DNA from 4 places in the Roseixanthobacter finlandensis genome. Region 2 is predicted to be linked to each of the others. Evidence: riboswitches for the same ligand, from Rfam matches in the RefSeq annotation. Region 2 holds a riboswitch; each other region holds the start of a gene.

Region 1 (7,188 bases), 2.0 Mb from region 2:
GTGGTGGCGCGCGAGCTGCCCTGCCGCCCCTGCCACAAGCGCGAATGCCCGCTCGGCACCCTGGCCTGCCTGGAAGTGATCGCCCCCGAAGAGGTTCTGGCGGCGGCACGGGCCGTGCGGGTATGAAGGTTCTGGTGGTCAAGCTGTCCTCCCTCGGAGACGTGGTGCACACGTTCCCGGCGGTGACGGACGCCATGCGCGCAGTGCCCGGCCTCACACTCGATTGGGCGGTCGAGGAGGCGTTCGTTCCCCTGGTGGAGACCCACCCCGCCGTGCGGCGCGCCATCGCGGTGCCGCTGCGGCGCTTGCGGAAAGCGCCCGGCGAAGCGCTGCGCAGCGGGGCCGCCGCGGCGATCCGTGCCGCCTTGCGCGCGGAACCCTATGATGTGGTGATCGACGCCCAGGGCCTGATGAAGAGCGCCGCCGTCGCCCTGTTCGCGCGCGGGCGGCGCCATGGCTTTGCCCGGGGCAGCGCCCGCGAGGGTCTCGCGACCTTCGCCTATCACACCACACACGTGGTGCCGGAAACCGAGCACATGGCGGTGCGGCTGCGCAAGCTGTTCGCCGCAAGCCTCGGCTATTCGCTCCAGGGGCTCGCCGCCGATGCCGGGCTCGCCGCGCCGGTCGAGGCGGAAGGGCAGGCGGACGAGCCGCCTTATATCGTCCTGCTGCACGGCACCACCTGGCGCACCAAGACCTGGCCCGTGAAGCACTGGCGCGATCTCGCCCTGACGGCGGCCGAGCGCGGCTATGAAACCCGCATCTTCGCCCAGGGTCCGGAAGAGACCGCGCGCGCCACCGCCATCGCGGCCCAGATCCCATCAGTGCGGATCGTGCCGCCCGGCCCCATCACCGCGCTCGCGCCGGTGATTGCGCGGGCGCAGGCGGTGGTGAGTGTGGATTCCGGCCTCGGCCATCTCGCGGCAGCGCTCGCGGTGCCCACGATCGGGCTTTATGGCCCGACAAATCCGCGCCTCACCGGCCTTTTCGGGCCCAAGGCGCTGGAATTGAAATCGCTCCGTCCGTGCGCGCCGTGCGAGCGCGCCCATTGCCGGATCGCGCCCGATCTGGTGGAAGGCCCGCCCTGCCTCACGGATTTCAGCGCGCGGGATGTCTGGCGCGCGCTCAATGTCCTGCGCTTCGGCCATGCCGATGCGATGGACAAGACCGGAAGCACCGTGGCACACGGGGGCACATCACCGCCTTCGCCCTGAATGGTAGCCTGAATGATCCGCACCGCCCGTTCCGCCCGCGATACCATCCTTGTCACCGGGGGCGCCGGCTTCATCGGCTCGAACATCGCCCGCGCGTTTGCCGCCGACGGCTGGCGGGTGGTGGTGGCCGATTGGCTGGAGGACGGGCCGAAATGGCTCAATCTGCGCGACATCCTGCTGGATGACGTGATCCGGCCGGAGGCGGTGCCCGCCTTCGTGGAGCGCGAGGGCGGCCGGCTTGGCGCGATCGTCCATATGGGCGCCATCTCCGCGACCACGGAGCGGGACGGCGACAAGATCGTCGCCCGCAACATCCGCCCGACGCTGGATCTGTGGGACCAGTGCGCGCGCAAGGGCATCCGCTTCCTCTATGCCTCGTCCGCCGCCACCTATGGCGACGGCACGGACGGTTTCAGGGACGAGGAGGGCGCGGCCGCGCTCGACCGCCTGTCGCCGCTGAACGCCTATGGCTGGAGCAAGCTGATGGCGGACCGCCGGTTCGCGGCGGACGTCGCCGCCGGCCGGCCGGTGCCGCCGCAATGGGCGGGCCTGCGCTTCTTCAATGTCTATGGTCCGGGCGAAGCCCATAAAGCGGACATGCGCTCGGTGATCCACAAGATCTATCCGACCGCCGCCGCGGGCGAGCCGGTGACGCTCTTCAAATCCCATGATCCGGGCTATGAGGACGGCGGGCAGCTGCGGGATTTCGTCTATGTGGGCGATTGCGTCGCGGTGGTGCGCTGGCTGGTGGAGACGCCCACGGCGAGCGGCATCTTCAATGTCGGCACCGGGCAAGCGCGCAGCTTCGCGGATCTCGCCAAGGCGGTGTTCACGGCGGCCGGCAAGGATCCGCGCATCACCTATGTCGATATGCCGGTTTCCATCCGCGACGCGTATCAATATTTCACCCAGGCGGACGTCTCGAAACTGCGGGCCGCGGGCTTTACCCGCCCGTTCACCGCGCTGGAGGAGGGCGTGCGGATCTATGTCACCGAGCATCTGCGCGGCCGCAATTCCGCGTCGTGAGCGGGACGCTTTCCATCGCAACGGCTGATCTTGCCCCAGGATACCGGCACCATGCTTCCTGATACCAAGCCCGGTCCCGTCGCCGTCATCGGCGATGTCATGGTGGATCGCTACATCCTCGGCTCGGTTTCGCGCATCTCGCCCGAGGCGCCGGTGCCGGTGCTGCTGCATGGCGCGGAACGCATCGTGCCCGGCGGGGCGGCGAACGTCGCGGCGAACGCCGCCGCCATGGGCGCGCCGATCCGCCTCGTGGGGCTGGTCGGGGCCGATGGGGAAGCCGACCAACTGCGCTCCGCGCTCGCCCCTTATGCGCTGATCGACCTGTCCGGCCTGGTGGTGGACGCCACCCGCCCCACGGTCACCAAGACGCGGGTGATGAGCGGGCGCCAGCAGATCGTCCGCATTGATGCCGAAATGTCTTCCCCGCCGTCCGCCGCCGTCGAGGACGCTCTGATCGCGGCCGCAAGCCGCGCCATGGCCAGCTGTTCGGTGGTGGTGCTCTCCGATTATGCCAAGGGCGTGCTCGGCGACCGTGTGGTCGCCGCCGTGCTGGCCGAGGCGCGGACGCTCGGCGTGCCGGTGATCGTCGATCCCAAGCGCCGCACCTTCGAGGCCTATCGCGGCGCGACTTTGGTGACGCCCAACCGGCGCGAATTGAGCGAGGCCACCGGCCTGCCGGACGAGACCGATGCCGACGCCGAGCGTGCCGCGCAGGCGGCGAGCGCCCAGTTCGGCGGCGATGTGCTGGTCACCCGGGCGGAAAAGGGCATGACGCTCTGGCGCCGCAACGGCACCGTGCTCCATGTGCCGGCCGAGGCGCGCGAGGTGTTCGATGTGTCCGGCGCCGGCGATACGGCGCTGGCGGCGCTCGCTTTGTCGCTGGCCTGCGGGCTCGCCCTGGAAGCGAGCGTGCCGGTCGCCAATGCGGCCGCCGCCATTGCCGTGGCCAAGCTCGGAACGGCGGTGGTGACGCGCGCGGAACTCACCGCCGCGCTGCATCGCTCGGTTCCCCAGCTGGAGCCGGCCGGCGCGCTGGTGGCGCGGGACAAGGCGCGCACCATCATCGATCGCTGGCGGGCCAGCGGCGCGCGCATCGTCTTCACCAATGGCTGTTTCGATCTGCTGCATCCCGGCCATGTGGGCATGCTGGAAGCGGCGGCCGCCCAGGGCGACCGCCTGGTCGTGGGGCTCAACACCGACGCCTCGGTGCGCCGCCTCAAGGGCCCGACGCGCCCGCTTCAGGACGAGACGGCCCGCGCGCGGGTCATCGGCGCCATGCGCTGCGTGGATCTGGTGGTCCTGTTCGAGGAGGACACCCCGCTGGAGATCATCACGGCCCTGTTGCCGGACGTGCTGGTGAAGGGGGCGGATTACAAGCCCGAGGATGTGGTCGGCGCCGACATCGTCATCGCCAATGGCGGAAAGCTGGTGCTCGCCGATCTGACGCCGGGCCAATCCACCTCGACGCTGGTGGCGAAAGCCCGGAGCTGACATCGCGCGCAGCCGTGGGCGGTTGCGGCGCGGGGCTGCGGGCTTATAGTCGGCGCGTCGTCGGTTCCTTCGGGATCAAAAGGGAACGCGGTGCGGGAGGGTTTCTCCTTATGCCGCGGCTGCCCCCGCAACTGTCGGCGGAGAGCAAACCCACGAACCACTGGGGCCAGCCTCGGGAAGGGTGGGGGCGCACGGGTCTGCGAGCCAGGGGCGCTATCCGCGAGCCAGCAGACCTATCCGCAAGCCAGGAGACCTGCCGAGGACGCACAGCCCGTTTCGCGGGCGCCACATGCCGGCTCTCGGAGGGAGGGCCAGGGAGAGGGTTTGATGTTCGGTCCGCGCACTGCGGCCAATGCCCTGCATTTTCATCGCCTTCGGGGATCCGAGGTGCCCGCTTGAGCGCGATCGCGGCCGGCGCGCGGGGCCGGATCGTGCTGGTGCTCGGCGGCGCGCGCTCCGGCAAGAGCCATCATGCCGAACAGCGGGTGGAAGCCGCCACGCCGCCCTTCGCTTATGTGGCGACGGCACAGGCCTTCGATGCCGAAATGAGCGAGCGCATCCGCCTGCACCAGGCGCGGCGCGATGTGCGCTGGATCTCCCACGACGCGCCGTTCGACGCCGCCGACCGCGTGCGCGCCCTGCCGCCCGACACGCCGCTGCTGCTGGATTGCCTCACCTTGTGGCTCACCAACCACATGCTGGCCGAACACGATCTCGCGGCGGAGGAAGATCGCCTCGTGGAAGCCATCACCGCCCGCACCGGGCTGAGCGTGCTGGTGGCGAACGAAGTGGGGCTCGGCATCGTGCCCGACAATGCCCTCGCCCGCCGGTTTCGCGACGCCGCCGGCCGGCTCAACCAACGCATGGCCGCCATGGCCCATGAAGTGATCTTCATGGTCGCCGGACTGCCCATGATCGTGAAGGACACGCCCCGATGAGCGATGAAACCGAAACCGGCCTCGACGCGCAGGCCGCCCGCCATCGCGAGAAGATGGCCAAGCGCAAGGCGGTGCAGGATGCCGAGGTGGCGGAAAAGACCCTGGAGAAGGGATTGCTGATCGTCCACACCGGCCCCGGCAAGGGCAAGAGCACGGCCGCCTTCGGGCTGGCGCTGCGCATGCTCGGCTATGGGCGGAAGGTGGGCGTGGTGCAATTCATCAAGGGCGCCTGGCACACCGGCGAGAAGGACGCCTTCGCGGCGTTCGGCGATCGCGTGCGCTGGCACACCATGGGCGAAGGCTTCACCTGGGAGACCCAGGATCTCGCCCGCGACACCGCCGCCGCCGCGCGGGCCTTCGACAAGGCGCGCGAATTGCTGGCGGACGAGAGCCTGTCCCTGATCGTGCTGGACGAACTCAACATCGCCTTGCGCTACGGCTATCTCGATCTCGCCGACGTGGTGGCGACACTGAAGGCGCGCCGGCCGGACCTGCACGTGGTGGTCACCGGCCGCAACGCCAAGCCGGAGCTTCTGGAGGCCGCCGACCTCGTGACCGAGATGGGATTGGTGAAGCATCACTTTTCCGCCGGCGTGAAGGCGCAGGCCGGCATCGAATTCTGATGGCCGCCCGCGCGCTGATGTTCCAGGGCACCGGCTCCGACGTGGGCAAGAGCCTGCTGGTCGCCGGCCTTGCCCGCGCGTTCGCCAATCGCGGGCTGCGCGTGCGGCCGTTCAAGCCGCAGAACATGTCGAACAATGCCGCCGTCACCGAAGATGGCGGCGAGATCGGCCGCGCGCAGGCGCTTCAGGCCCGCGCGGCGCGGGTGCCCTTGAGCGTGCACATGAACCCGGTGCTGCTGAAGCCGCAGAGCGATGTGGGCGCGCAGGTGGTGGTGCAGGGCCGGGTGCTCACCAACGCCAAGGCCAGCGCCTACCAGGGCCTGAAGCAAAGCCTCATGCCCGCCGTGCTGGAGAGCTTCGCGCGGCTGAAGGGCGAGGCCGACCTCGTGTTGGTGGAAGGGGCGGGGAGCGCCTCGGAAGTCAATCTGCGCCGCAACGACATCGCCAACATGGGCTTCGCCCGCGCCGCCGACGTGCCGGTGGTGCTGATCGGCGACATCGACCGGGGCGGCGTCATCGCGAGCCTCGTCGGCACCAAGACGGTGCTGGCTATCGAGGATGCCGCGCTGATCGCCGGCTTCGTGGTGAACAAGTTCCGGGGCGATCCCGCCTTGTTCGCCGACGGCATGGCGCTGGTGGCGCAGCACACCGGCTGGGCGGCGCTCGGCCTGATCCCGCATTTCCCCGCCGCCGCCCGCCTGCCGGCGGAAGACGCGCTGGCGCTCCAGGGGCCGCCGCCGGCAAAGCCGCACGCCAAGGTGCGGATCGCCGTGCCGATCCTGCCCCATGTGTCCAATTTCGACGATCTCGACCCGCTGGATGCCGAGCCGGCGGTGGAGGTGGTGCGCCTGCGGCCGGGCGAGAGCCTGCCGGTGGATATCAGCCTCGTCCTGCTGATCGGCTCCAAGGCCACGGTTTCCGATCTCGCGGCGCTAAAATCAGGCGGGCTGCACCACGACATCATCGCCCATGCCCGGCGCGGCGGGCGGGTGCTCGGCCTGTGCGGCGGCTATCAGATGCTCGGGCGCTGGGTGGACGATCCCGACGGCATCGAGGGCCCACCGGGCCAGGCCGAGGGGCTCGGCCTGCTGGATGTGGAAACCATTCTCTCGGGCGAGAAGCGCCTGGTCGCCGTGGCCGGGCAATCGTGCCTTCAGGCCCCGTTCGCGGGCTATGAGATGCACATGGGGCAGACCACGGGCGCGGACACGACCCGCCCCTTCGCGCGCCTCGCCACCGGCGATGCGGATGGCGCCACCTCGCCGGATGGGCGCATCATGGGCAGCTATGTGCACGGGCTGTTCGCGGACGATGCCCAGCGCGCCGCCTGGCTCGCTGCGCTGGGGGCCGGCGCGCCGCAAATCTCCTACGAGGCGCAGGTGGACGAGACCCTGGATGCGCTCGCCGCGCATCTGGAAGCCCATCTCGACCTCGACCTCCTGCTCAGCCTCGCGCGATGACCACCAGCACCGCGCAGAACAGGGCAAGGCCCATGAGCAGGCGGCTCGCGATCCGATAGAGATATAACGCGGAGCGAATGTCGGCGGCGCCGATCTCGCGCCGGCCGTCGCCCATGAAGGGCAGGTCGGCGGGCACGCCCGCATAGGTGCGCGGCCCGGCGATGGCGATGCCGAGGGCGCCCGCCATCGCCGCTTCCGGCCATCCGGCATTGGGGGAACGGTGCTTGCCCGAATCACGCCGCACCGCGCGCCATGCTCCCATGGGCGATGCCCCCTGCATGAAGGCTGCGGCGGCGATGATCAGCAGGCCGGACAAGCGCGAGGCGGGCAGGTTCACCAGATCATCGAGCCGCGCCGAAGCCCAGCCGAACGCCTCGTGGCGCGCCGTGCGATGGCCGATCATGCTGTCGGCGGTATTGATCGCCTTATAAGCGGC
Region 2 (7,188 bases):
GAACCGGTAGCTGGTGAGGAACATATAGGTCAGCTCCGGCACGTTCGGCGGCCGGTTGCCGGCCAGATTGGCCGAGGCGCTGTAGAGCTGCGTGAATTCCGCATTGATGTAGGAGACATTGGCCATCACCTTCCAACGGTCGGTGAGCGCCACGGCGATTTCCGCCTCCGCACCGCGCGAGCGCTGCGAGCCACCCTGTACGGTCAGGGCGGGGTTGAGCGGATCGCGGGTCAGGATGTTGTACTGCTCGATCTCATAGATCGACGCCGTCGTGACCACACGATTGTCCCACATGGCGGATTTGATGCCGGCCTCGACCGAGTTTCCATAGGACAATTCGAATTGGGAATTGGCGAGATTGCTCAGCAGCAGGCTGGAGATCGGCACCGTCGCCTGATTATACTGCGCATAGAGCGCCGTCTCGGGCAGGATATTATAGACCGTGCCGACACGCCAGGACACGCTGTCGTACGTATTGTCGAAGGTTGAGAGCCCGTTTGTGTTCAGATTGAAGATCTGGCGATCCAGCTGGATGTTCTCATAGCGGATGCCGCCCACCACCAGCCATTTGTCGGTGATGTTCACCGCATCCTCGGTGAAGACGGCCGCGGTGCCGACCTGGCTGTCATAATCCTGGCGGGTCGGGAAATTCGCCGCCGTATCCGCCGGGAAATAGCCGCGCGCCGGGAAATAGGGGCTGACCGGCGTGGTGTTCCCGAAGCGGCGCTGGGAATAGAAGGTGGTGTCGATATATTCGACCCCCGCCGCGAACCGGTGCCGCATGCCCCAGAGCTGGCCGTCATACAGGGCGGCGACGCGGTCGGACCACACGTTCTGATCGTGCGAGATATACGTGGTGCTGCGGTTCAGGAGGCCGGTCGCGGCATTATAGGTGAAGTCCTCTGAGTTCGCCCACACCCGGCTCGCGGTATAATAATTGAAATCGTTGCGGATGGTCCAGTCGTCGTTCAATTCATAATCGGTGCGGTTGCGCACCCACCAGGCGGTGGAACTCATTTCGCCATTATAGACATTGTAATTCTTGTTGCGCAGCGCCTCGTCAATGACGAGACCGCCGGGCGCCGAGACGATATTGGACGGGGAAAGCGCGGCCGACCGCGCGATCAGCGGCGCCCCCTGATAGGGGGTCTCGTAATCATCGTGGAAATAATCCACCGAGGTTGTGTTGGTGAGGCGGTCCGTGAGCTTCACCGTGGCGCCGAGGGTGAAGGCGCCCTGGGTCGAGCCCGTGTCGTCGATATAGCCGTTCGACTGCGAATAGATCCCGCTCGCGCGCAGCGCCAGGTTCGGGTTGACCACCACATTGTAATCGGCGCCGACCCGGTAGGTGTCGAAACTGCCGATGCTGCCGATGGCCTGGCCGAAATTGCGCTCGAAGGACGGCTGCTTGGTCACGAGATTGATGGAGCCGGCGAGCGCGCCATTGCCGGAAACCACCGAGGCGGGGCCCTTGAGGATCTCCACCCGGTCGAAGCTGAAGCTGTCGTAATTGCGCGAGACCAGCAGCGGATCGGGCACCTGCATCCCGTCCACGGAATAGCCCACGGCGCCGCGCGAGAAGCCGCGCATGGAGGTGACGCCCGGCTCTCCCGGCAAATTGCCGGCCATCACGCCCGGCACCGTATTATAGACCTCGGTGAGGGTGTTGAGGCCGCGTTCCTGCATCTCCTGCTGGGTCACGATGTCGATCGCCGCGGGGGTCTCGAACGGGGTGAGCCCGACCAGGCTGCCGGTCTCGTTCGGGATCTTAAGCTTCTGGATCTGCGGCAGGAGCAGGGAGCCGGCTCCGCCGTCCTGCACCGTGATTTCGGGAAGCTCGACGGCGTTCTGGGCGAGGGCGTTCTGGGCGAGCGCTGGCGTGGTCGCGAGCAGGAGAGCGGCGCAAAGCCGCTTTCCGCCGCGCGGTGCGGGGGGCTGAATCATGGTTGCACTTCAACGAATTGGGTTGCGCGGAGGGCGATCAGCGCATCACGGATCGAAAGACGCGCAGCTCCTCGGCGCCTTCGCAGGAAGACGCGGGGGAAGCGGCGCGCACGGGATCCGCGGGCGGACGATTAGTCCGCGCCGGGCGGCCCTCTGGCCGTTCGTTGATTGCGGGGGTAGCTCGACCTTGCGCCGGGATCGGGGGGCGGCACCGGTCCGGGCGCAACCACGAAGCCGACCGCCGACACCTCAGCGGCGGGCGGCGGCGTGATGAGCAGGCCGCCCAGCATGGGGCAGCTGCGGGTGCAGCAGTCGAAATGACCCGCCTGCGACGGATCGGGGGCCTCGTCAGGAGCGCCGTCGGGCGCACCCGAGGCGGAGCAGAAAATGCCTTGATGATCGGCCGAATCGGGCGCCGCCATCGCGCCCAGCGCGAACCCCGCCAGCACCATCTGCAAGACGAGCAGATAGGCGGCAAGAAGCGCGAAAGGCAGCTTCCAGGCCGGCGCGGAACGGCTCATGAGGCACATGGGGGCGACATCATGCCCCGGTTATAGGGCACGCGGCCCGCGCGTTCTCCCGGGAAGTACCGCTGCGGCAACATGTCCGTGGGCGAAGCCGCCCACGGACATCGAGAGATGCGCCTCAGACGGCTTCGTAAAGACGGCGCTCCAGCAGCATGGAGCCGCGCAGGCGGCTCAGCGCCTTGGCGGCGCCGAGCACCGCAAGGTCGGCCAAAGGCTCGATGATGATGACCAGCATGTAGGCGCCGCCGAAGGTGGAAATCGCCGCGACATTATCCGCCGCGAAGCCCTGGCCATACAGCGCCCAGAAGGCCACCCAGCCGACGATGCCCGCCTGATAGGTGGTGGAGAGCGCGAGCGCCTGGCGGTAGCGCAATTCCACATAAGGCGTGTTGGGCGCGATGATTTTCTGGGCCACGACCTGCAGGGCGAACAGCGGCACCAGCAGCGTCGTGACGTTCATGCCGAATTGCGGCAGGTCGAACGGTGCGAAGAAGATGCCCTGCACCAGCAGGCCGGCGGCAAGGCCGATGGCGGCCGGCGCCATGCCGAAGATCAGGAACAGGGTCGAGCCGAGGATCAGGTGAACCTCCGAGACCCCGACGGGATAATGCGGCAGCACCTCGAAGAAAGAGAACACGAGGGCGCTCGCGATCACGCTGCGCGACAGAAAGGAGAGGATGCCGCGCTCGCGGACAGCCTCATAGGCCAGCTTCACGGCATAGCCGCCGGCACCGGCTGCGGTGACGTAGCTGAGCCAGATTTTCCCACTATCCACGAGACCGGGTTCGATATGCATGACTGCTCCTCCGCCGTCTCACCCGACGGCCTGCGTTAGATCCGTGCGCCTGGCCGGTCTCCTGACTCGCGGGTCGCTGCATGCCTTCCGTCTTCCCGAAGCTCACCTTGAGGGGATCGCTTCAGTGACATCGTGGAAGGCCGCTCGCCGCTCACAGTCGCGGGGGCGGTCGGGGCTCAGGGCGTCATCGGCCCCTCCCCCGTTCCCATTTCACCTCCGGCATGTGCGTCATGCCGGAAGAACCATTCGCGCGTTCAGGAGCGGCCAACCTCCGCTTCATGTCAAGGTGGAGGCGCGGCCGGGCGCACGGATATGACGATTCTTTGTCGTGCGGAGGCGATGCAGGGGGGTACCGGCTGGCATTCAAGGCCCGCAGCCTTGCCCGGTGGGATCGTCCTGCAGTGATTGCGCCTCATGGACTTACGTTAGGGCAATTCATAAGGATCGCTGTTCTGTCGCGACCCGCCGCAGGACCCGCCGTGCGGTTGGGCGCGGCGCGCACGCGAGCGATTATTTGGTGAGGATCAGCTTGTTCTTGGAGGTCAGGGTGAGGGTATAGACCTGATCGCCATGAACGATGCGCACCGTGCGCACCGTGCGAAACAGATCGGCGCTGTCCAAGCCCCCGTCCACCATCGCGACGGTGCGCACCTGCATTTCGGGAGACGGCACGGGTCTCAGCTTGATGATGCCCATGGAAGGCGGCTCCTGTGCCGATATTCGGGCGAAGGGCAGGCGAAAAGCGCCGCGCCGCCCCGAGCGCACGGCCGAGGCCACCAACGCGAACCGCGAACGCGACAACGCCGCGTGCCGCCGGAGAGCTTGGCGCTTTTCACGACCGGCGGCTCACTTGCCGGACGGCATCTTCATATGGTCGTGCCCGCCATCGTCGCTGCCTTGGGCGGCGATGGATTCCACCTTGAACTGAACCGACACCGTGCCGGCCTTCTCGAAGGTCAGCGTGCCATTGACCATGGCGCCCTGCTTCAGGGGCTGCTTCAACCCCATGAGCATGAGGTGATAGGAGCCCGGCTTCAGCGCCACGGAGCCCTGCGCGGGAACGGCGATGCCGCCCGCCACCGGACGCATGGTCATCACCCCGTCCTTCATGGACATCTCGTGAATTTCCACCTTCTGCGCGACCTCGGCGGTGGCCGAGACGAGGCGGTCGGGCGTCGTGCCGCCGTTCTTCAGCACCAGATAGCCGGCACCGACGCTGGCGCCGGCGGGCGTCGCGCGGGTCCAGGGGTGATCGATCTCGATCGCGCCGGCCTTGAACTCGTGCGCCATCAGGGCCTGCGCGGAGAGGGTGAGCAGGAACATGGCGAAGGCCAGGGCCGCCAGGGCCTCTTCGAGATACATGCGGCGGCAGATGCGCGAGAACGCGCCGGGAAAACGGAGGGAATTCAACATGATTTAGCTCCACGATACGGCCTCCTCCAGGGGAGGACCGGATGTCACGATCGGCGGACATTTCCTGCGCGAAGGCAGGCGTCAGGCGATCGTGGGTGGAGCCCTGGCGCGGCTGGGGGACCGACGCTGGCCCGGCGCGGCGGAAACGTCCGCGCCGCGCATGAGGATCGATGCCGCATGGCGGACCGGCACGACAAACCCCTCCGCCGCCGGCGGCGGTGCGGCGGCCGGCCCGAACATGGGACAGCCCATGACGCAGCAGTCCAGCCCGTCATGATGGGAAGGGGTCCCGTCCCCGGTCTGGGACGCGTCCTCGGCCGGGGCACTGGAACAGAGGATGGCGAACGCATCCGGACCCTGGGCTGCCGACACCTGGGCTGCCACTTGGGCCGCCTGGGCGCCCGCGGCAAGCCCCACGGCCAGCATCTGGAGGACGAGCAGATAGGCCGCCGCGATGGCGGCCCAGGCTCTCCAGGATGTGCGCGGCTTGGCCAAGATCAAGATGTCTCGAAGGTTCGTCGGACCACAGTATGACATTGGCACGCCGACAACCGTAGACCAAAGTCGTGCGGCACGTCCTCGCAGGGACGCGCCGCTTAAGTTGGCGAAGACTCAGAAAGACACGGTCACCCGCGTATTGATGGAGCGGCCATAGCCGGCGACCGGATAGCCCCAGGCGGTCGAAGTGCCCATCATGCTGGAGACTTGGTAATTGACCAGGTTCGCGCCGCCGAGCGGCAGGTCGTACTGCGTATCGAGGATGTTATCGATGCCGAAATCGACCTTGAGCTGGCCCGCCGTATAGCTGGTGCGGAAGTTGAGCAGGGCATAGGCCGAGGTCTCCAGCTCGTTGTGCACCTGGCTGACATTGGTTTTCGCGCCCACGAGCTGGACTTCGACGCTCGAACTCCAATTGCCGAGGGTATGGTCCAGCGCCAGCGTCGCGTTGACCGGCATGATATGGTAGAGATTGACCCCGTCGGTGCGCTGTCCGCGCACGAAGTTCAGGCCGCCGCGAAAGGCGCCCTGGCCGTAGCTGCGATCGTCCCACAGCGCCAGCTTGCCATCGATGTTCACGCCGTAGAGCCAGGCGTCGTAATTGGCGAATTGCAGATAGACGAACGTGTTGTCGACGGTGAGATTGTTCGGCAAATTGGCGAGGCATCCCGGCAGGGCGCAGCGCTGCACGTCGATATAGTCCTGCACATAGCTGTAATAAGGCGAAACCCGCACCTGCCAGACCTTCTGCGCCGGATCGTGCCAATCCGCCGTGAAGCTTAAGGTGTGGGCCTTTTCCGGCACCAGATCGAGATTGCCCACATAGCCGTTGCCGTCGCCGAACCAGCCGATCATCTGCATGGCCATGCCGTTGGTGGACCAGGCATAGCGCTCGTACAGGTTCGGCGAGCGGGTCTTGCGGGACAGGCCGAGCTCATAAAGGCTGAAGGCGTTGGCCTCATAGCGCAGGATGGCGGAGCCATCGATGTTGAAGTCGGTGCGCGCGTGGCTCTGGGAATTGAAGGCGGCAGCGTTGGCGCCGTACATCATTTCATTGTAGCCCTGCACGTCGCCGGTGTTCATCCAGACGATATCGTTGCGCAGGCCGATGATGGTGGTCCATTGCGCGTCGAGATGGCGTTCCCATTCGCCGAAATAGCCGAAGCGCAGGCGCTGGCCGTTATTGATGTTCTCGAACGTGTTCGGCCCCATCATCATGGAATCTGCCACCGGCGGCCACCAATCGTCGAGATTGTTGTAATAAAGCTCGTTGCCGGCGCGCACGATATCGATCGGCGACGCGCCGATGGTGCCCTTCACCCGATAGCCGAGGTCGGTGCTGCGGGTGTCCATGGGCATGTCGCCGGTCTTGTCCGGCTGGATGAAGCCCATGGTGTGGCGGACGCGGTTGGCGAAGATCGAGGCTTCGAGCTTGCCCCAGTCGAACAGGCCTTCGTAATTGCCGTTGGCATAGATGCTCTTATTGTCGACCATGTCCATATATTGGTTCACATAGCCTTGGTACGGGATGAACTGCCCACCGATCTGGAAGGTGAACAGGCTTTGATTGACCTGCTTGGCGATGGTCAAGGCGTGGTTCTGGGTCTCATACATGGTCGACTTGATGACCGTGCCGTTGCCGGACGTATAATCGCTCGCCCGCGCCCAGCCGCCGGTATAGGTCACGCTGGTATCTTGGTTTGAAACGGTGCCGTTGAAGTCGGTGCCGTAGGAATTGCCGTTGCTGCGGTAGAAGCCGGACAGGCTGCCGGACACATTGAGCGCCTGGCCGGGCGTGAATTTCGGCGGGGCGAGCGTGACGTCCGCCTTCGCGCCCGTGTAATCGCCGCCGACGCTCACCGGCGCGGTGCCGGTATAGACCTTCACCGAGGAGATCATCGCCGGGTTCACATAGGACAGCGGCGGGTTCATCTCGTTCGGGCAGGCCGGGCTGAAGATCATGTTGTTGATGGCGACCTGCACCCGGTCGGCCCCCATGCCGTTGACGGC
Region 3 (7,188 bases), 830 kb from region 2:
GACGCCAAACACGTGGCCGACGCGGTGCTCTACATGGCAAGCCTGCCCCTGAGCGCGAACGTGCAGACCATCACCGTGATGGCCACCAAGATGCCGTTCGTCGGGCGCGGCTGAGCCCAGACGCCTTCCGCCACGCTGGAACGTCCCCTTCTCCACGGGCGGGGAGGGGACGTGCCGCAGGCCGGCTCTTCCTATTCGCGGAAATCCGTATCGGCCGCGACGCGGGCAAGCTTGGTGCGGATGTTGCGATGGGCGTCGGGCCCGAGCGCGAGCCGCAGCGGCGGCTTTTCCGCATCCACCGCCTGGAGGATCACGGCGACGCTCCGGCTGGGAGCGTCCTCCTTAGAAGAACGCGCACGCCGCCGCATCAAATCACGTTGCCATGTCCGACGCGCCGACAAAACGCGAAAGCTGCCGGCGCGAATGTCAGACCGGCGCCTCGGTGCGGGAGAACGCCTCGGCGAATTCCGGTGAGGCGATGCGCTCCAGCGATGCGCGCAATGCCGCCGCCTCGGCGTGTCCGAACACCGCCTCGAATCGCGCCTGCGCCTGCGCCCACAGCGCCATGGAGGCATCGAGCTTTGCCTTGCCGAGCGGCGTCAGCACCACCCGGCGGCTGCGCTTGTCCTGTTCATCCGGCACGAGCGCCACGAGGCCGTCGCGCTCCAGCGGCTTGAGATTATGCCCGAGAGCCGAGCGGTCGAGCACCAGGGCGGCGGACAGCTCGCCCATGGTCGGCGTTCCGGCCCGCGCGATATGGATCAGCAGCGAGCGCTGGGTGCCCTTCAGGCCGCACGGCGCCAGGACCGAATCATACAGCTGCGACACGCGCCGCGTGGCCTTGCGTAAAGCCGTGCCGTTGCACCGCCCGGCGTTGGGATAAGCACCGGCGGGAGCGGCATCCGGCTCGCATCCTACCCCGGCCGACGAGTTCTTGCGCCCTGCCATGTCCCTGCTCCTCACGGGGCCGTCAATTGACGAATACTCGCATATGCCACTATTTTCAAATTTATGGGTATATGCCCGTAAATCAGGGCGACGCGCGGTCTCCGCCACCGGCGCATCGGAAAGCGACATGCTCGACACCTTGTCCAAGCCGACCCGCGCCGCGTCCCCCACGCCGGCCCCGATCACCGGGGCGGCGGCCCTGTCGTCCCGCACCCGCGCCTTGCTGGAAGCCCCGGTGGCCCCGCTGCTCGCGCGCCTTGCCTGGCCGAACATCCTGGTGATGCTCGCCCAATCGAGCACCGGCCTGATCGAAATGGCCTTCATCGCCCGTCTCGGCATCGATGCCCTCACCGGCATGGCGCTGGTGCTGCCGGTGCTGATCTTGATGCAGAACATGTCCCAGGGCGCCATGGGCGGCGGCATCTCCTCCGCCATCGCCCGCGCCCTCGGCGGCCAGCGGCGGGCCGAGGCGGACAGCCTCGTGCTGCATGCGCTGGTCATCAATATCGGCTTCGGCCTCACCTTCTCCGCTCTGGTCCTGCTGTTCGGCCGGCACCTGTTCGCCTTGCTCGGCGGCAGCGGTGCGTCGCTGGACGCCGCGATCACCTATTCGCGCATCCTGTTCGCGGGCATGGTGCTGCTTTGGGTGTTCAATGCGCTGGCGAGCATCATCCGCGGCACCGGCAACATGCTGGTGCCCGGCATCGTGATCTGCGCCGGCGCGGTGCTGCTGGCGCCGCTGTCCTGTGCGCTGATCCTGGGATTCGGCCCGATTCCCTCCTACGGCATCGCCGGCGGGGCGATCGCCATGCTGCTTTATTACGCGGTGGGCACCGCGATCCTGGCCTGGTACGTGGCGAGCGGGCGCAATGTGGCGCGCTTCGCCTGGACCCGCCTGCACCTGCCCTATGCCTGGAACATCCTGAAGGTGGGCGCGGTCGCGGCGGTGAATACCATCCAGATCAATGTGACCATCGCGGCCACCATGGGCCTGGTCGCCGCCCATGCGGGGCCGGGCGCGGTGGCCGGCTTCGCCACCGGCACCCGGCTCGAATATCTGCTGCCGCCGCTCGCTTTCGGGCTCGGCGCGCCGCTGGTGGCGCTGGTGGGCACCAATATCGGCGCCGGACAGAACCGGCGCGCGCTGCGGATCGCACTGATCGGCGGCGCCTTTGCCTTTGTGCTCACGGAAACGGTGGGCATTGCCGCCGCGATCTGGCCCGCCGCATGGCTGGGCCTGTTCGACGCGACGCCCGAGATGCTGGCGGTGGGCACCCTCTATCTGCGCACGGTCGGGCCGTTCTTCGGCTTCTTCGGGCTCGGCATGACGCTTTATTTCGCCTCCCAGGGCGCCGGCCGCCTCGGCTGGCCCCTCGTCGCCGGCCTGCTGCGCATGGCCATTGCCGTGGGCGGCGGCGCGCTCGCGCTTTCGGTCACGGGCTCGCTGCATTGGCTGTTCGCGGTCTATGCCTGCGGACTGTTGTCCTATGGGGCTGTGGTGGGCGTTTCGGTCGCCTCGGGTTCCTGGTTTCGCTAAAGGCGTTATCTTGACGGTTTCACCCTGATCGCGCCCCTTATGGGCGGTTCATCGGAGCACATGATGCGCATTCTCGTGGTTGGGGCCGGCGCGACCGGCGGCTATTTCGGCGGACGCCTTGCCCAGGCGGGGCGCGACGTGACCTTCCTCGTGCGTGCCAAGCGCGCCGAGCGCCTGCGCGCACGCGGCCTCCAGATCGTCAGCCCCACCGGCGATGCGACGCTTCACCCCTCCATCGTCACCGCGGATCAGATCGCGGGGCCCTATGATCTCGTGCTGCTGTCGGTGAAGGCGTTCGCCCTGGACGCAGCGCTCGCCGACGTCGCCCCGGCGATCGGCCCCGACACCATGATCCTGCCGGTGCTCAACGGCATGCGGCACATGGATCTGCTGGCCGCCCGCTTCGGGGCCGGGCGGCTGCTTGGCGGCGTCTGCAAAATCATGGGCCGCATCGACGAAGAGGGGCGCATCGTGCAGATGAGCCCGCTGCATCAACTGACCTATGGCGAAACCGACGGCACGCGCTCGGCGCGCATCCTCGCCCTCGACGGGGTGATGCAAGGCGTCGGATTCGACGCCCGCCTCTCGGACGCCATCCTGCTCGACATGTGGGAGAAATGGGTGTTCCTCGCGAGCCTCGGCGCCATCACCTGCCTGATGCGCGGCAGCATTGGCGAAGTGGCAGCGGCGGGCGGCAAGGCTATCGCGCTCGCCATCGTGGCCGAGTGCGCCGCGATCGCCCACGCGGCGGGATACGCCCCGCGCCCGGCGTTTCTCACCGAGACCCGGGCGCAGCTGACGGCGGATGGCTCGCCCATGACCTCGTCCTTGTATCGCGATCTCAACCAGGGCCATGCGGTGGAGGCCGACCAGATCATCGGCGATCTCATCGCCCGTGCCCGCGCCAGCGCAACGCCGACGCCGCTGCTGGAGGCAGTCGGTGTCGCGCTGAAACTGTACGAGAACCGGCGCGCGCAGGCCTGAGGAGGACCACCCGAAGGATGGATCACGCCGCTTGGCACCCCGTCCGGCTTGACGGTCCGATCGCCCTGCGTCTACCGTTACGACGACGGTTCCCCTTGGGGATCAAAAGGGAACGCGGTGAGTCGGCACCTGGCAGCGGGGGTTGGCGAAGCCGCGGCTGCCCCCGCAACTGTAAGCGGCGAGTCCATCGTCATCAGCCACTGGGCCCTGGGCCTGGGAAGGCGACGAGTTGGGCACTGACCCGCGAGCCAGGAGACCTGCCGTCAGCCGTGGTCACGCGCGTGCACATTGGGCGGGGTGTCCTGATGGTGGTTGTTCCCTGCGGCATCCTCGCCGCATGGAGGCCTCGTTCGCGGTGACGGACCACTCGTCCCGCTGAGGCCCAAATGCCGTCCGCCGTAATTTTTCCCGTTCGCCGCGCCGCGCGCGCCGCCCGCCGCCCCATGCTCGCCGCCCTGATTCTCTCCTCCGCCTCCTGCGCCGCCTACGCCCAGTCGGCGCCCCCCGCCGATGGCGCATCGCAATCCATCGACCTGCCCGAGGTGGTGGTGAGCGCGACAGGCATGCCGACGCCGGCGGACCAGGTGGCCTCCTCCGTCAGCGTCGTCACCGCCGAGGATATCGAGCGCCAGCAATTGCGCACCGTTCCCCAAGTGCTTCAGTCCCTTCCGGGGCTCAATGTGGTGCAGACCGGCGGGCCGGGCGGGCAGACCTCGGTGTTCATCCGCGGCACCAATTCCAACCATGTGAAGGTGCTGGTGGATGGCATCGACGCGGGCAATCCCTCGACCCCCAACGGCGCCTTCGATTTCGGCCAATTGCTCGCCACCGATCTTGCCCGCATCGAGGTGCTGCGCGGCCCCCAGAGCGGCCTCTACGGCTCGGACGCGATCGGCGGCGTGATCTCGATCACCACCAAGAAAGGCGAGGGCCCGGCGAAGGTGTTCGGCTTCGTGGAAGGCGGCGCGCTCGGCACCTTCAACCAGGCGGCGGGGCTGAGCGGCTCGACGGAGAAGGTGGGCTATTCCTTCAACGTCACCCATTTTTCCTCGACTGAAATCCCGGTGACTCCGCCCGGCATCGTGCCGCCGGGCTATCCGATCAATGCGAACGCCTACGACAACTGGACCTATTCGACCCGCCTCGATTTCCAGATGAGCGATGCGTTCGCGGTCAATTTCGTCGCCCGCTACATCGACAGCCGGCTCGCCTATACGCCGGATGTCTATCCGCCCCCGCTCTACGAGGGCCTTCCCGCCGCCGAGCGCTCCACCAGCCTCGCCAGCATGTTCTTCACCAAGGGCGAGGGCGTGTGGACCGCGCTCGACGGCGCGCTTAACACCACGTTCGGCGTCAGCGCCATGACCTCGTCCAACCCCACCACCGGGCCGAACACCTCGGTGAACGGCCAGTATGACGGCGACCGGCAGACCTATTATCTGCGCTCGAACCTCGCCTTCGCGCCGGGGCAGAACCTGCTGGTGGGCGTGGAGCGGCGCAACGAAGCGATGACCTCGTCCACCCAATATACCGACCTTTCCGCGAGCACCGGTGACACCGGCGCCTATGCGGAACTCCAGGGCAAGCTGGGGGATCGCTTCTTCGGCGCCGCCAACATCCGCTTCGACAGCGACGACACGTTCGGCGATCATTCCACCTATCGCCTTGCGCCCGGCTTCCTCATTCCCGAGACGGGAACCACGCTGAAAGGCAGCTACGGCACCGGCTTCAAGGCGCCCTCGCTGTACCAGCTCTATGCCCCCAATTACGGCAATGCGGAGCTGAAGCCGGAGGAGAGCACGGGCTATGACATCGGCTTCGAGCAGGAGGTGTTCGGCGGGCGGGTGACGTTCGGCGCCACCTATTTCCACAACGACATCACCAATCTCATCAGCTACGACCCGGTGACCTACCAGAACGTCAACATCTCCAGCGCCACGACCCAGGGCGCGGAAACCTTCGTCGCCTTCGCGGTGACTGACCGGCTGAAGCTGCGGGTGGACTACACCTATACCGAGGCCGTGGGCTACATGCCGCCCGACACCTCGTTCGGCGCCGCCTGCGCGCCGCTGACCGACACCTCCTGCACCCCGTTGCGGCGGCCGAACAACAAGGTCAGCGTCACCGCGGACTGGAACCCCACGGACGAGCTCAATCTCTCCGCCACGCTGATCTATGCTTCCGCCTGGTGGGATATCGTGCGCCTCACCAGCGATTATATCGACCAGCCGGGCTACACCGTGGTGAACGTGGCGGCGAATTACGCCCTGACAAAGCAGGCCACCCTGTTCGGGCGCATCGACAATCTGTTCGACCAGACCTACCAGAACCCGAACGGCTTCCTTGCCCCCGGTTTCGGGGCCTATGGCGGCCTCAAATTCACCTATTGAGGCGGACGGAATGAAACGCGCTGCGGGCCTGCTCGCTTTTCTGCTGCTCTGCGCGCCCGCCTTCGCGGGGGAGCAGAAGCCCGCGCGGATCGCGTCGCTCAATCTGTGCGCCGATGAACTGGTGCTGCGCCTCGCCGATCCGGACAAGGTCGCCTCGGTGACCTATCTGGCGCGCGACCCGCGCAGCTCCAATGTCGCCGATCTCGCAAAACGGGTCCCGGTGAACCGGGGCCTCGCCGAGGAAATCGTGCCGCTCGCGCCCGATCTCGTCATCGTCGGCGCCTTCACCACCCGCACCACCACCGCCATGCTGAAGCATCTCGGCGTCCCGATCCTGGAACTGGGCGTGCCGGCCAGCCTGGAAGAGGCCTATGCCCAGATCCGAACCGTCGCGGACCACATCGGCGAACCGGCGCGGGGGGAAGCGATGATCGCCGCCATGCAAAAGGATTTCGCCAGCCTGCCGCCGGTGCCCGCGCATCGCGCCTCCGCGATCGTGCTGCGGCCGAACGGCTTCACCGCCGGGCGCGGCTCCATCGTCGACGAAATCCTCGGGCGCGCCGGCTACGAGAATCTCGCCGCGCGGCTCTCCACCGACCGCCTCGGCCAGCTCAATCTGGAGGAGATCGTCGAGGCTCAGCCGGACCTGCTGGTGATCAACGGCGGCGCGGATGCCCCGCCCTCGCTGGCCGACGACCTCCTGCACCATCCCGCCCTCGCGCCGTTCGCGGCGCAGGGGCGCACGCTGTCCCTGCCCATCCGACTTTGGACCTGCGCGGGTCCCGAACTCGCGCAAGCGGCGCAGCGCCTCGCGGCCAATCGCCTGGCGGGCACGCGCATCGGCATGGCGCGATGACGGCGCGCGCGCATCCCGGCCACGCCGCGCTTGTGGCCGCCCTCGCCGTCCTGGTCCTGGCGCTGTTCGCGGCCTCGGCGGCGATCGGCTATTCGACCCTCGATATCTCCGCCGCCCTCGCCGACCTGATCGCCGGACGTGCAAGCCTGCCGGCGCTCGTGCTGTCGGAACTGCGGCTGCCGCGCGCCATCCTCGGCGCCACGGTGGGCTTCAGCCTCGGCATCACCGGCGCCGCGCTCCAGGGGCTCATGCGCAATCCCTTGGCCGACCCCGGCGTGGTCGGCGTATCGGGCGCGGCGGCGCTCGGCGCGGTGGTGGCGTTTTATTTCGGCCTGTCGGCCAGCTTCGCCCTCGCGCTTCCGCTCGGCGGCCTCATCGGCGCGGGCATCGCCACCGCCTTCCTGCTGATGCTGGCGCGCCGGGGGGTGGCCACGGCGACCCTGATCCTCGCCGGCGTCGCGCTCAACAGCCTG
Region 4 (7,188 bases), 570 kb from region 2:
GTTGCGCGTCGGGAATGCCCCGCGACGGATGCCAGGGGGAATCGCGCCCCCCAGCGAGAGCGGCCTTTAAGCACAGGCCGCCGACCGTATCAAGCCTCTTCGTCGTCCTCGAGGCCCTCGCCGATCAAATCGGAGACGTCGTCCCCTTCGTCCTCGTCTTCCTCGAGGAAGGTGTCGTCGTCCGCGTCCGCGACGAGGTCGTCATCGACGTCCACATCCACGTCCACCTCGTCCACCGGCACCTTCGCGCCGACGGCTTCCTCATCCGCCTCTTCAAGGCTGATGACCTCGACGTCGGCGACCTCCTCGTCCGCGTCGGCGACCACCGGCACGGCGGCGGCACGGGCCGCTTCGCCGCGGCTGCGGACCACCGGCTCGAAATAGGAGCGCGGGTAGGATTCGCCGGTGAAGGGAGACACCACCGGGTCCTTGTTCAAATCGTAAAACTTGCGCCCTGTAACAGGACAGATGCGCTTGGTGCCGAGTTCTGGCTTCGCCACGGCAAAGATCCTAGGGGGCTGTCAAAAGGAGGGTGCTCCATTGGCGAAACCCCATGCCCCTGTCAAGCACCGAATCCGAATACGTCGCGTGGCCAGCGTGCACGCGCTTGTGTTAGACGGCATGCAATCCATCCTGGAACGGCAGCCGGCGGGACTTTGCGAGGCTCCGCGCGCCGAAAATGGGAGCAGTCATGTCCAGCGCCGTCGCTCAATCTTCTTCCCATGGTGATGGGGAAAATGCCGTTCCCGGCGCAAGCCGGCCCTCCCCGGCCCTCGCCGGAACGGTGCGCGTGCCGGGCGACAAGTCGGTTTCGCACCGTGCGCTGATGTTCGGCGCCCTGGCGCGCGGGGAAACCCGCATCACCGGCCTGCTGGAGGGCGAGGACGTGCTGAACACCGCCAAGGCCTGCATCCAGCTGGGCGCGCAGGTGGAGCGGCTCGGCGCGGGCGAATGGCGCGTGGTCGGCGTTGGCGCGGGGAATCTGAAGAGCCCCGAGGCGCCGCTCGATTTCGGCAATTCCGGCACCGGCGCGCGGTTGATGATGGGCGTGGTGGCGGGAAACCCCATCGTCGCCACCTTCGACGGCGACGCCAGCCTGCGCCGCCGGCCCATGAAGCGGGTGCTGGATCCGCTCCTCGCCATGGGCGTGGTGGTGGAAGAGGAAGCGCCCGGCGGCCGCCTGCCGCTGCGCCTGAAGGGCCTCACCGAACTCAAAGCCTTCACGTATGAAACCCCGGTGCCCTCGGCGCAGGTGAAATCCGCCGTGCTGCTCGCGGGCCTTGCCGCCAGCGGCGACACGGTGGTGGTGGAGCGCGAATCCACCCGCGACCATACCGAGCGCATGCTGACCCATTTCGGCGCCGACGTGCGGGTCGAGCCGCACGGCGCCCACGGCCGCCGCATCACCCTCGCCGGCCGGCCGGACCTGAAGGGCGCGCCGGTGGCGGTGCCGTCCGATCCGTCTTCCGCCGCCTTCCCGCTGGTGGCGGCGCTGATCGTGCCGGGCTCGGACATCATCCTGAAGGACGTGATGATGAACCCGCTGCGCACCGGCCTCATCACCACGCTGAAGGAGATGGGCGCCTCCATCGAGACGCTGTCTGAGCGCACCGAGGGCGGCGAGGCCGTGGCGGATCTGCGCGTGCGCCATTCCGTGCTGACCGGCGTCGACGTGCCGCCCGAGCGCGCGCCTTCCATGATCGACGAATATCCGGTGCTCGCCGTGGCGGCGGCGTTCGTGCACGGCACCACCCGCATGCGCGGCCTCAACGAATTGCGGGTAAAGGAAAGCGACCGCCTCGCCGCCGTGGCCGACGGGCTGGCCGCCTGCGGCGTGCCCCATGAGATCATCGGCGACGATCTGCTGGTCACCGGCCTCGGACCCGATGGCGTGACCGGCGGCGGACCGGTGGCGACCCATATGGACCACCGCATCGCCATGGCCTTCCTGGTGATGGGCTTCGCGGCCCGCGAGGGGGTGCGCGTGGACGACATGCGCTTCATCGCCACCTCCTTCCCCACCTTCGTGCCCATGATGGGCGGCCTCGGCGCGGTGCTGGCATGAGCGACGGCCTGATCATCGCCATCGACGGGCCGGCCGCGTCCGGCAAGGGCACCCTCGGCCGCAGGATCGCGGCGACCCTCGGCCTGCCCCATCTCGATACCGGCCTGCTCTATCGGGCGGTGGCCGCGCGCTGCCTCGCCGACGGCACGCTCGACGACGAGATGGCCAGCGCGGACGCGGCCCGCACGCTGGATCTGCGTTCGCTCGACCCGGAAAAGCTGCGCACCGGCGCGCTCGGCGAAGCGGCGTCCGTGGTCGCCGCCCGCCCGGTGGTGCGCGGGGCCTTGCTGGATTTGCAGCGGCGCTTCGCCGAGCAGCCCGGCGGCGCGGTGCTGGACGGGCGCGACATCGGCACGGTGATCTGTCCCCATGCGCCGGTGAAGCTGTTCGTGACCGCCTCGGCGGACGTGCGCGCCACGCGGCGGCATCGCGAATTGCTGGAGCGCACGTGCGACATCGCGTTCGAGGATGTGCTGGCCGACATCCACAAGCGCGACGCCCGCGATTCGCACCGCGCCACCGCCCCCCTGGCGATGGCGCCCGACGCGGTGCTGCTGGACACCACCCATCTCGGCATCGACGAGGTGCTGGCCGCCGCTTTGGCGATCATCGCCGCCAAGACCGCGGCGGCGGGCGCCTGAGGCGAATCGACGTTCAACCGAATGCTCGGCGCTCGCCCTCCCCCCTTGCGGGGGAAGGGTGGGGAGGGGGGTCCGGCCCGCCAGCATGACCTTCGCCCGGACAGCGGGGAGACACCCCCACCCTGCCCTCCCCAGCAAGGGGGGAGGGAGAAAGCCGCCGCGCCCCCTGGTGCTGGGTCTCGATTGCCCCCGGCCCGGCCGGGGCACCACGCGCCGCTTCATTGACTTCGCGCCGGAGCGGTTCTTAAGTGTCGGCGTCGATGGTCCCGGTTCGGGCGGCTTGCCGCTTCCGCCGGGTGAAAAGGGAATGCGGTCGCGCCCGGGTGTTCCGGTGCGATAGCCGCAGCTGCCCCCGCAACTGTAGGCGGTGAGTTCCGGCCGAAAAGCCACTGGAAGACGGGCCTTGCGCCCGCTCCGGGAAGGCGGCCGCGAACGGCGATCCGCGAGCCAGGAGACCTGCCACCGACAGGAATGCGCGCCGGGCGGGGTGCCCTGGCATGGCGATTCTTTCTGTGGCGCGCGGTTGCGGGCCGCGCGCACCCATGGAAAGCGGCGTGGAGCGACCTTCCAACGACGATGCGCCTTTCGCGGCGGGCGACACGACGCCGCGCACCCCCGCGCCCGCCGACGGGCCGGCGCGCGATGCCCTGCGGGTCGCCAGCGTTCCGGCCGTGACCCTGTTCGTGTGCACCACCTGCAAGCTCGCCGGCGCGGACACGGACGCGCCACCCGCCGGCGCCGCCCTGGCGCGGCAGGCCCAGGATGCCTTTGCGCAGACCTCCGACGCCGCCATCGCCGTGAAGGAGGTGCGCTGCCTCTCCAATTGCAAGCGCGCGCTCTCCGCCGCCTTGGTGCGCACCGGCGGCTGGTCCTACGTGTTCGGCGATCTCACCCCCGATAGCGCCGCCGACCTTTTGACCGGCGCCGCGCTGTTCGCGACCTCCACCGACGGCATCCTGCCCTGGCGCGGACGCCCCGACAGCCTCAAGCGCGGCATGATTGCCCGCATCCCTCCCATGAACTTCTCCGAGGACCAGCGATGACCTCTCTCGCCCGCATCCCCTGCACCATCGTCACCGGCTTCCTCGGCGCGGGGAAGACCACTTTGATCCGCCACATCCTGGAAAATGCCCAGGGCAAGCGCCTCGCGGTGATCGTCAACGAATTCGGCGACGTGGGCATCGACGGCGAGATTTTGAAGGGCTGCGGCATCGAGAGCTGCCCGGAGGACAATATCGTCGAGCTGGCCAATGGCTGCCTGTGCTGCACGGTGGCGGACGATTTCGTGCCGGCGCTGGACCTGATCTTGTCCCGCACCCCGCGCGTGGACCACATTTTGATCGAGACTTCCGGCCTTGCCCTGCCCAAGCCCCTGGTGCAGGCGTTCCAATGGCCGGCGATCAAGAGCCGCGTCACCGTGGACGGCGTGGTGGCGGTGGTGGACGGCCCGGCGCTCGCCGCCGGCCGCGTCGCGGACGATCTGGCGGCGCTTGCCGCCCAGCGCGCGGCCGACGACACTCTCGACCATGACGACCCGGTGGAAGAGGTGTTCGAGGACCAGATCGCCTGCGCCGACCTGATCATCCTCTCCAAGTCGGACCTGCTGGATGCGGCCGGCGCGGACATCGCCGATGCCCGCATCGCGCAGGCCCTGCCGCGTGCCGTGAAGGTGGTGCGCTCGGCCGGCGGCAAGGTGGATGCGGCGATCCTGCTTGGCCTCGGCGTCGGCACAGAGGATGAAATCGACGCCCGCCGCACCCATCATGACGACGAGCTGGACCACGACCACGACGATTTCGACAGCTTCATCGTGCGCCTGCCCGACATCGCCGATCCCGCCGCCCTCGCCGCCCGCGTGGCGCGGGCCGCCGAAACGCCGGACGTGCTGCGGGTGAAGGGCTTCGCCCATGTGGCCGGCAAGCCCTTGCGCCTGCTGGTGCAGGGCGTGGGCACGCGGATTTCCCACCAGTTCGATCGGCCCTGGCGGGCGGACGAGCCGCGCTCCGGTGCGCTGGTGGTGATCGGGCTGAAGGGCTTCGACCGCGCGGCGGTGGAGCGCGCCCTGCTGGCCGAGGAACCGGCGCTTTCCGCCTGAGGCTGGGATAAGCTTTCTCCATGCATCTGCTCGCGAGCACATCCGCCACCATCGAGGACCTGGCCGAGCCCATCGACCTGCGCCAGCCTCCCGGCGATGTGCTTGCCTTGTCCTTCACCGACAGCGACCTGCTGGCGCTCGCCGCAGCGTGGCGGCAAAGACGCGACCGCCTGCCGAGCCTGCGGCTCGCGCGGCTGAAGGATCTGCGCCACCCCATGTCGGTGGATCTGTGGATCGACAAGGCGGCGCGGCACGCCAAGGTGATCTTGGTGCGCCAATTGGGCGGGCTCGACTGGTGGCGCTATGGCGCCGAGCGGCTCGCGGAGCTGGCCCGCACGCGCGGCATCGCCCTCGCGCTGCTGCCGGGCGAGGACCAGGACGACCCGCGCCTCGCCGCCCTCTCCACCGTGCCAGCCGCGGAACTGGCCGCATGGCTCGGCTATTTCCACCAAGGCGGGCCGGACAATATGGCGGCGTTGCTGGAGCGGGTGGCGCGCGTGGTGCGGGGCGAGGACGGCACCGCCATCGCCGGGCAGAAGCCCGTGCCGCCCGCGAGCTTCTATCTGCCGGGGCTGGGGGCGGTGGATTTGGCGGACGTGGTGGGCCGCGCCCCGCCTCCCCCTCAATCCCTCGCCCCGCTTCCCCCACCCCAGCCCTCCCCCGCAAGCGGGAGAGGGGGCGCGGTGGCGCTTGGGGAGGGTGAGCGCTCCCATCCCGACCTCGCCAATCCCCTCTCCCGCTTGCGGGGGAGGGTCAGGGAGGGGGAAGAGGGCTTCGACGTAGAACCGCAATCCGCCGGAAGCGGCGCGCAGGCTGAGGCATGGACGGGAACAGCTCCGCACGACCTCGCCCCGCTGCCCCCTCAAGGCCTTTCCCCGCTGTCCCCTCCCCAGCCCTCCCCCGCAAGCGGGAGAGGGGGCGCGGTGGCGCTTGGGGAAGGCGAACGCTCCCATCCCGACCTCGCCAATCCCCTCTCCCGCTTGCGGGGGAGGGTTAGGGAGGGGGAAGAGGACCGGGGGAGGGCCAGGGAGGGGGAAGAGGGCTTCGACGTAGAACCGCAATCCGCCGGAAGCGGCGCGCAGGCTGAGGCATGGACGGGAACAGCTCCGCACGACCTCGCCCCGCTGCCCCCTCAAGGCCTTTCCCCGCTGCCCCCTCCCCAGCCCTCCCCCGCAAGCGGGAGAGGGGGCGCGGTGGCGCTTGGGGAGGGTGAGCGCTCCCATCCCGACCTCGCCAATCCCCTCTCCCGCTTGCGGGGGAGGGTCAGGGAGGGGGAAGAGGGCTTCGACGTAGAACCGCAATCCGCCGGGAGCGGCGCGCAGGCTGAGGCATGGACGGGAACAGCCCCGCACGACCTCGCACCTCCCCCTCACTCCCCCGCCCCGCCTCCCCCACCCCAGCCCTCCCCCGCAAGCGGGAGAGGGGGCGCGGTGGCGCTTGGGGAAGGCGAACGCTCCCATCCCGACCTCGCCAATCCCCTCTCCCGCTTGCGGGGGAGGGTTAGGGAGGGGGAAGAGGACCGGGGGAGGGCCAGGGAGGGGGAAGAGGGCTTCGACGTAGAACCGCAATCCGCCGGGAGCGGCGCGCAGGCTGAGGCATGGACGGGAACAGCTCCGCACGACCTCGCCCCGCTGCCCCCTCAAGGCCTTTCCCCGCTGCCCCCTCCCCAGCCCTCCCCCGCAAGCGGGAGAGGGGGCGCGGTGGCGCTTGGGGAAGGCGAACGCTCCCACCCCGACCTCGCCAATCCCCTCTCCCGCTTGCGGGGGAGGGTTAGGGAGGGGGAAGAGGGCATCAACCCCGCAGCGGATCGCGCCGGCGCACATGCCCCCCCCCGCGCCCTGCTCTTGTTCTACCGCTCCATGTGGCTGGCCGGCGATCTTGCGCCCATTGATGATCTCTGTGCGGCCTTCGAAGCGCGCGGCATCGTGCCGGTGCCGCTGTTTCTCACCAGCCTGAAAGACCCCAAATCCCGCGTCTTCGTGCGCGACGCCATCGCCGACGCCGCCCCGGACCTGATCCTCACCGCCACCGCGTTTGCGGCCGGGGGTGCGGAGGATATTTTCCCCGCTGGCGGGCCGCCGGTGCTGCAGATCATTCCCGCCACCACGGCCCGTGAAGCCTGGGCGAACAGCCCGCGCGGCCTTGCCGCCGCCGATCTCGCCATGCATGTGGTGCTGCCGGAACTGGACGGGCGGGTACTGGCCGGCGCCATCTCGTTCAAGGACATGGCCGCCCCGGACGCGGACCTTGCCTTCACCGCCGCGCTCAACCGCGCCGAGCCGCAGGCCATCGCTCATGTGGCGGCGCGCGCCGCCGCCTTGATCCGCCTCGCCCACACACCCCGCGCGGAACGCCGCATCGCCGTGCTGATGCCAGATTATCCCGGC

What was found. A riboswitch is a leader RNA that binds a small molecule or an ion and turns the genes downstream of it on or off. The one in region 2 is predicted to bind cobalamin.
Region 1: linked by a shared signal. The riboswitch ahead of cobU (bifunctional adenosylcobinamide kinase/adenosylcobinamide-phosphate guanylyltransferase) and the one ahead of V5G24_RS21415 (energy-coupling factor ABC transporter permease) in region 2 are both predicted to bind cobalamin.
Region 3: linked by a shared signal. The riboswitch ahead of V5G24_RS00605 (TonB-dependent receptor plug domain-containing protein) and the one ahead of V5G24_RS21415 (energy-coupling factor ABC transporter permease) in region 2 are both predicted to bind cobalamin.
Region 4: linked by a shared signal. The riboswitch ahead of V5G24_RS18930 (DUF1636 family protein) and the one ahead of V5G24_RS21415 (energy-coupling factor ABC transporter permease) in region 2 are both predicted to bind cobalamin.

The regions. Positions count from the first base shown of each region.
Region 1 is NZ_CM195536.1:2,559,603-2,566,790, reverse strand. It holds gene waaF (lipopolysaccharide heptosyltransferase II) at 1-126, shown strand, start outside; gene waaC (lipopolysaccharide heptosyltransferase I) at 135-1,214, shown strand; gene rfaD (ADP-glyceromanno-heptose 6-epimerase) at 1,227-2,240, shown strand; gene rfaE1 (D-glycero-beta-D-manno-heptose-7-phosphate kinase) at 2,292-3,731, shown strand; cobalamin riboswitch at 3,776-4,006, shown strand; gene cobU (bifunctional adenosylcobinamide kinase/adenosylcobinamide-phosphate guanylyltransferase) at 4,127-4,669, shown strand; gene cobO (cob(I)yrinic acid a,c-diamide adenosyltransferase) at 4,666-5,292, shown strand; gene V5G24_RS11955 (cobyric acid synthase) at 5,292-6,752, shown strand; gene cbiB (adenosylcobinamide-phosphate synthase CbiB) at 6,736-7,188, opposite strand, start outside.
Region 2 is NZ_CM195536.1:4,585,624-4,592,811, forward strand. It holds gene V5G24_RS21405 (TonB-dependent receptor) at 1-1,944, opposite strand, end outside; gene V5G24_RS21410 (DUF2946 family protein) at 2,076-2,474, opposite strand; gene V5G24_RS21415 (energy-coupling factor ABC transporter permease) at 2,590-3,267, opposite strand; cobalamin riboswitch at 3,302-3,529, opposite strand; gene V5G24_RS21420 (hemin uptake protein HemP) at 3,778-3,963, opposite strand; gene V5G24_RS21425 (copper chaperone PCu(A)C) at 4,114-4,680, opposite strand; gene V5G24_RS21430 (hypothetical protein) at 4,762-5,181, opposite strand; gene V5G24_RS21435 (TonB-dependent receptor) at 5,293-7,188, opposite strand, start outside.
Region 3 is NZ_CM195536.1:95,319-102,506, forward strand. It holds gene V5G24_RS00580 (SDR family oxidoreductase) at 1-114, shown strand, start outside; gene V5G24_RS00585 (hypothetical protein) at 192-314, opposite strand; gene V5G24_RS00590 (MarR family winged helix-turn-helix transcriptional regulator) at 427-948, opposite strand; gene V5G24_RS00595 (MATE family efflux transporter) at 1,076-2,485, shown strand; gene panE (2-dehydropantoate 2-reductase) at 2,549-3,469, shown strand; cobalamin riboswitch at 3,540-3,748, shown strand; gene V5G24_RS00605 (TonB-dependent receptor plug domain-containing protein) at 3,856-5,859, shown strand; gene V5G24_RS00610 (ABC transporter substrate-binding protein) at 5,870-6,715, shown strand; gene V5G24_RS00615 (FecCD family ABC transporter permease) at 6,712-7,188, shown strand, end outside.
Region 4 is NZ_CM195536.1:4,012,907-4,020,094, forward strand. It holds gene V5G24_RS18915 (TIGR02300 family protein) at 90-500, opposite strand; gene aroA (3-phosphoshikimate 1-carboxyvinyltransferase) at 692-2,065, shown strand; gene cmk ((d)CMP kinase) at 2,074-2,706, shown strand; cobalamin riboswitch at 2,951-3,184, shown strand; gene V5G24_RS18930 (DUF1636 family protein) at 3,204-3,749, shown strand; gene cobW (cobalamin biosynthesis protein CobW) at 3,746-4,801, shown strand; gene cobN (cobaltochelatase subunit CobN) at 4,822-7,188, shown strand, end outside.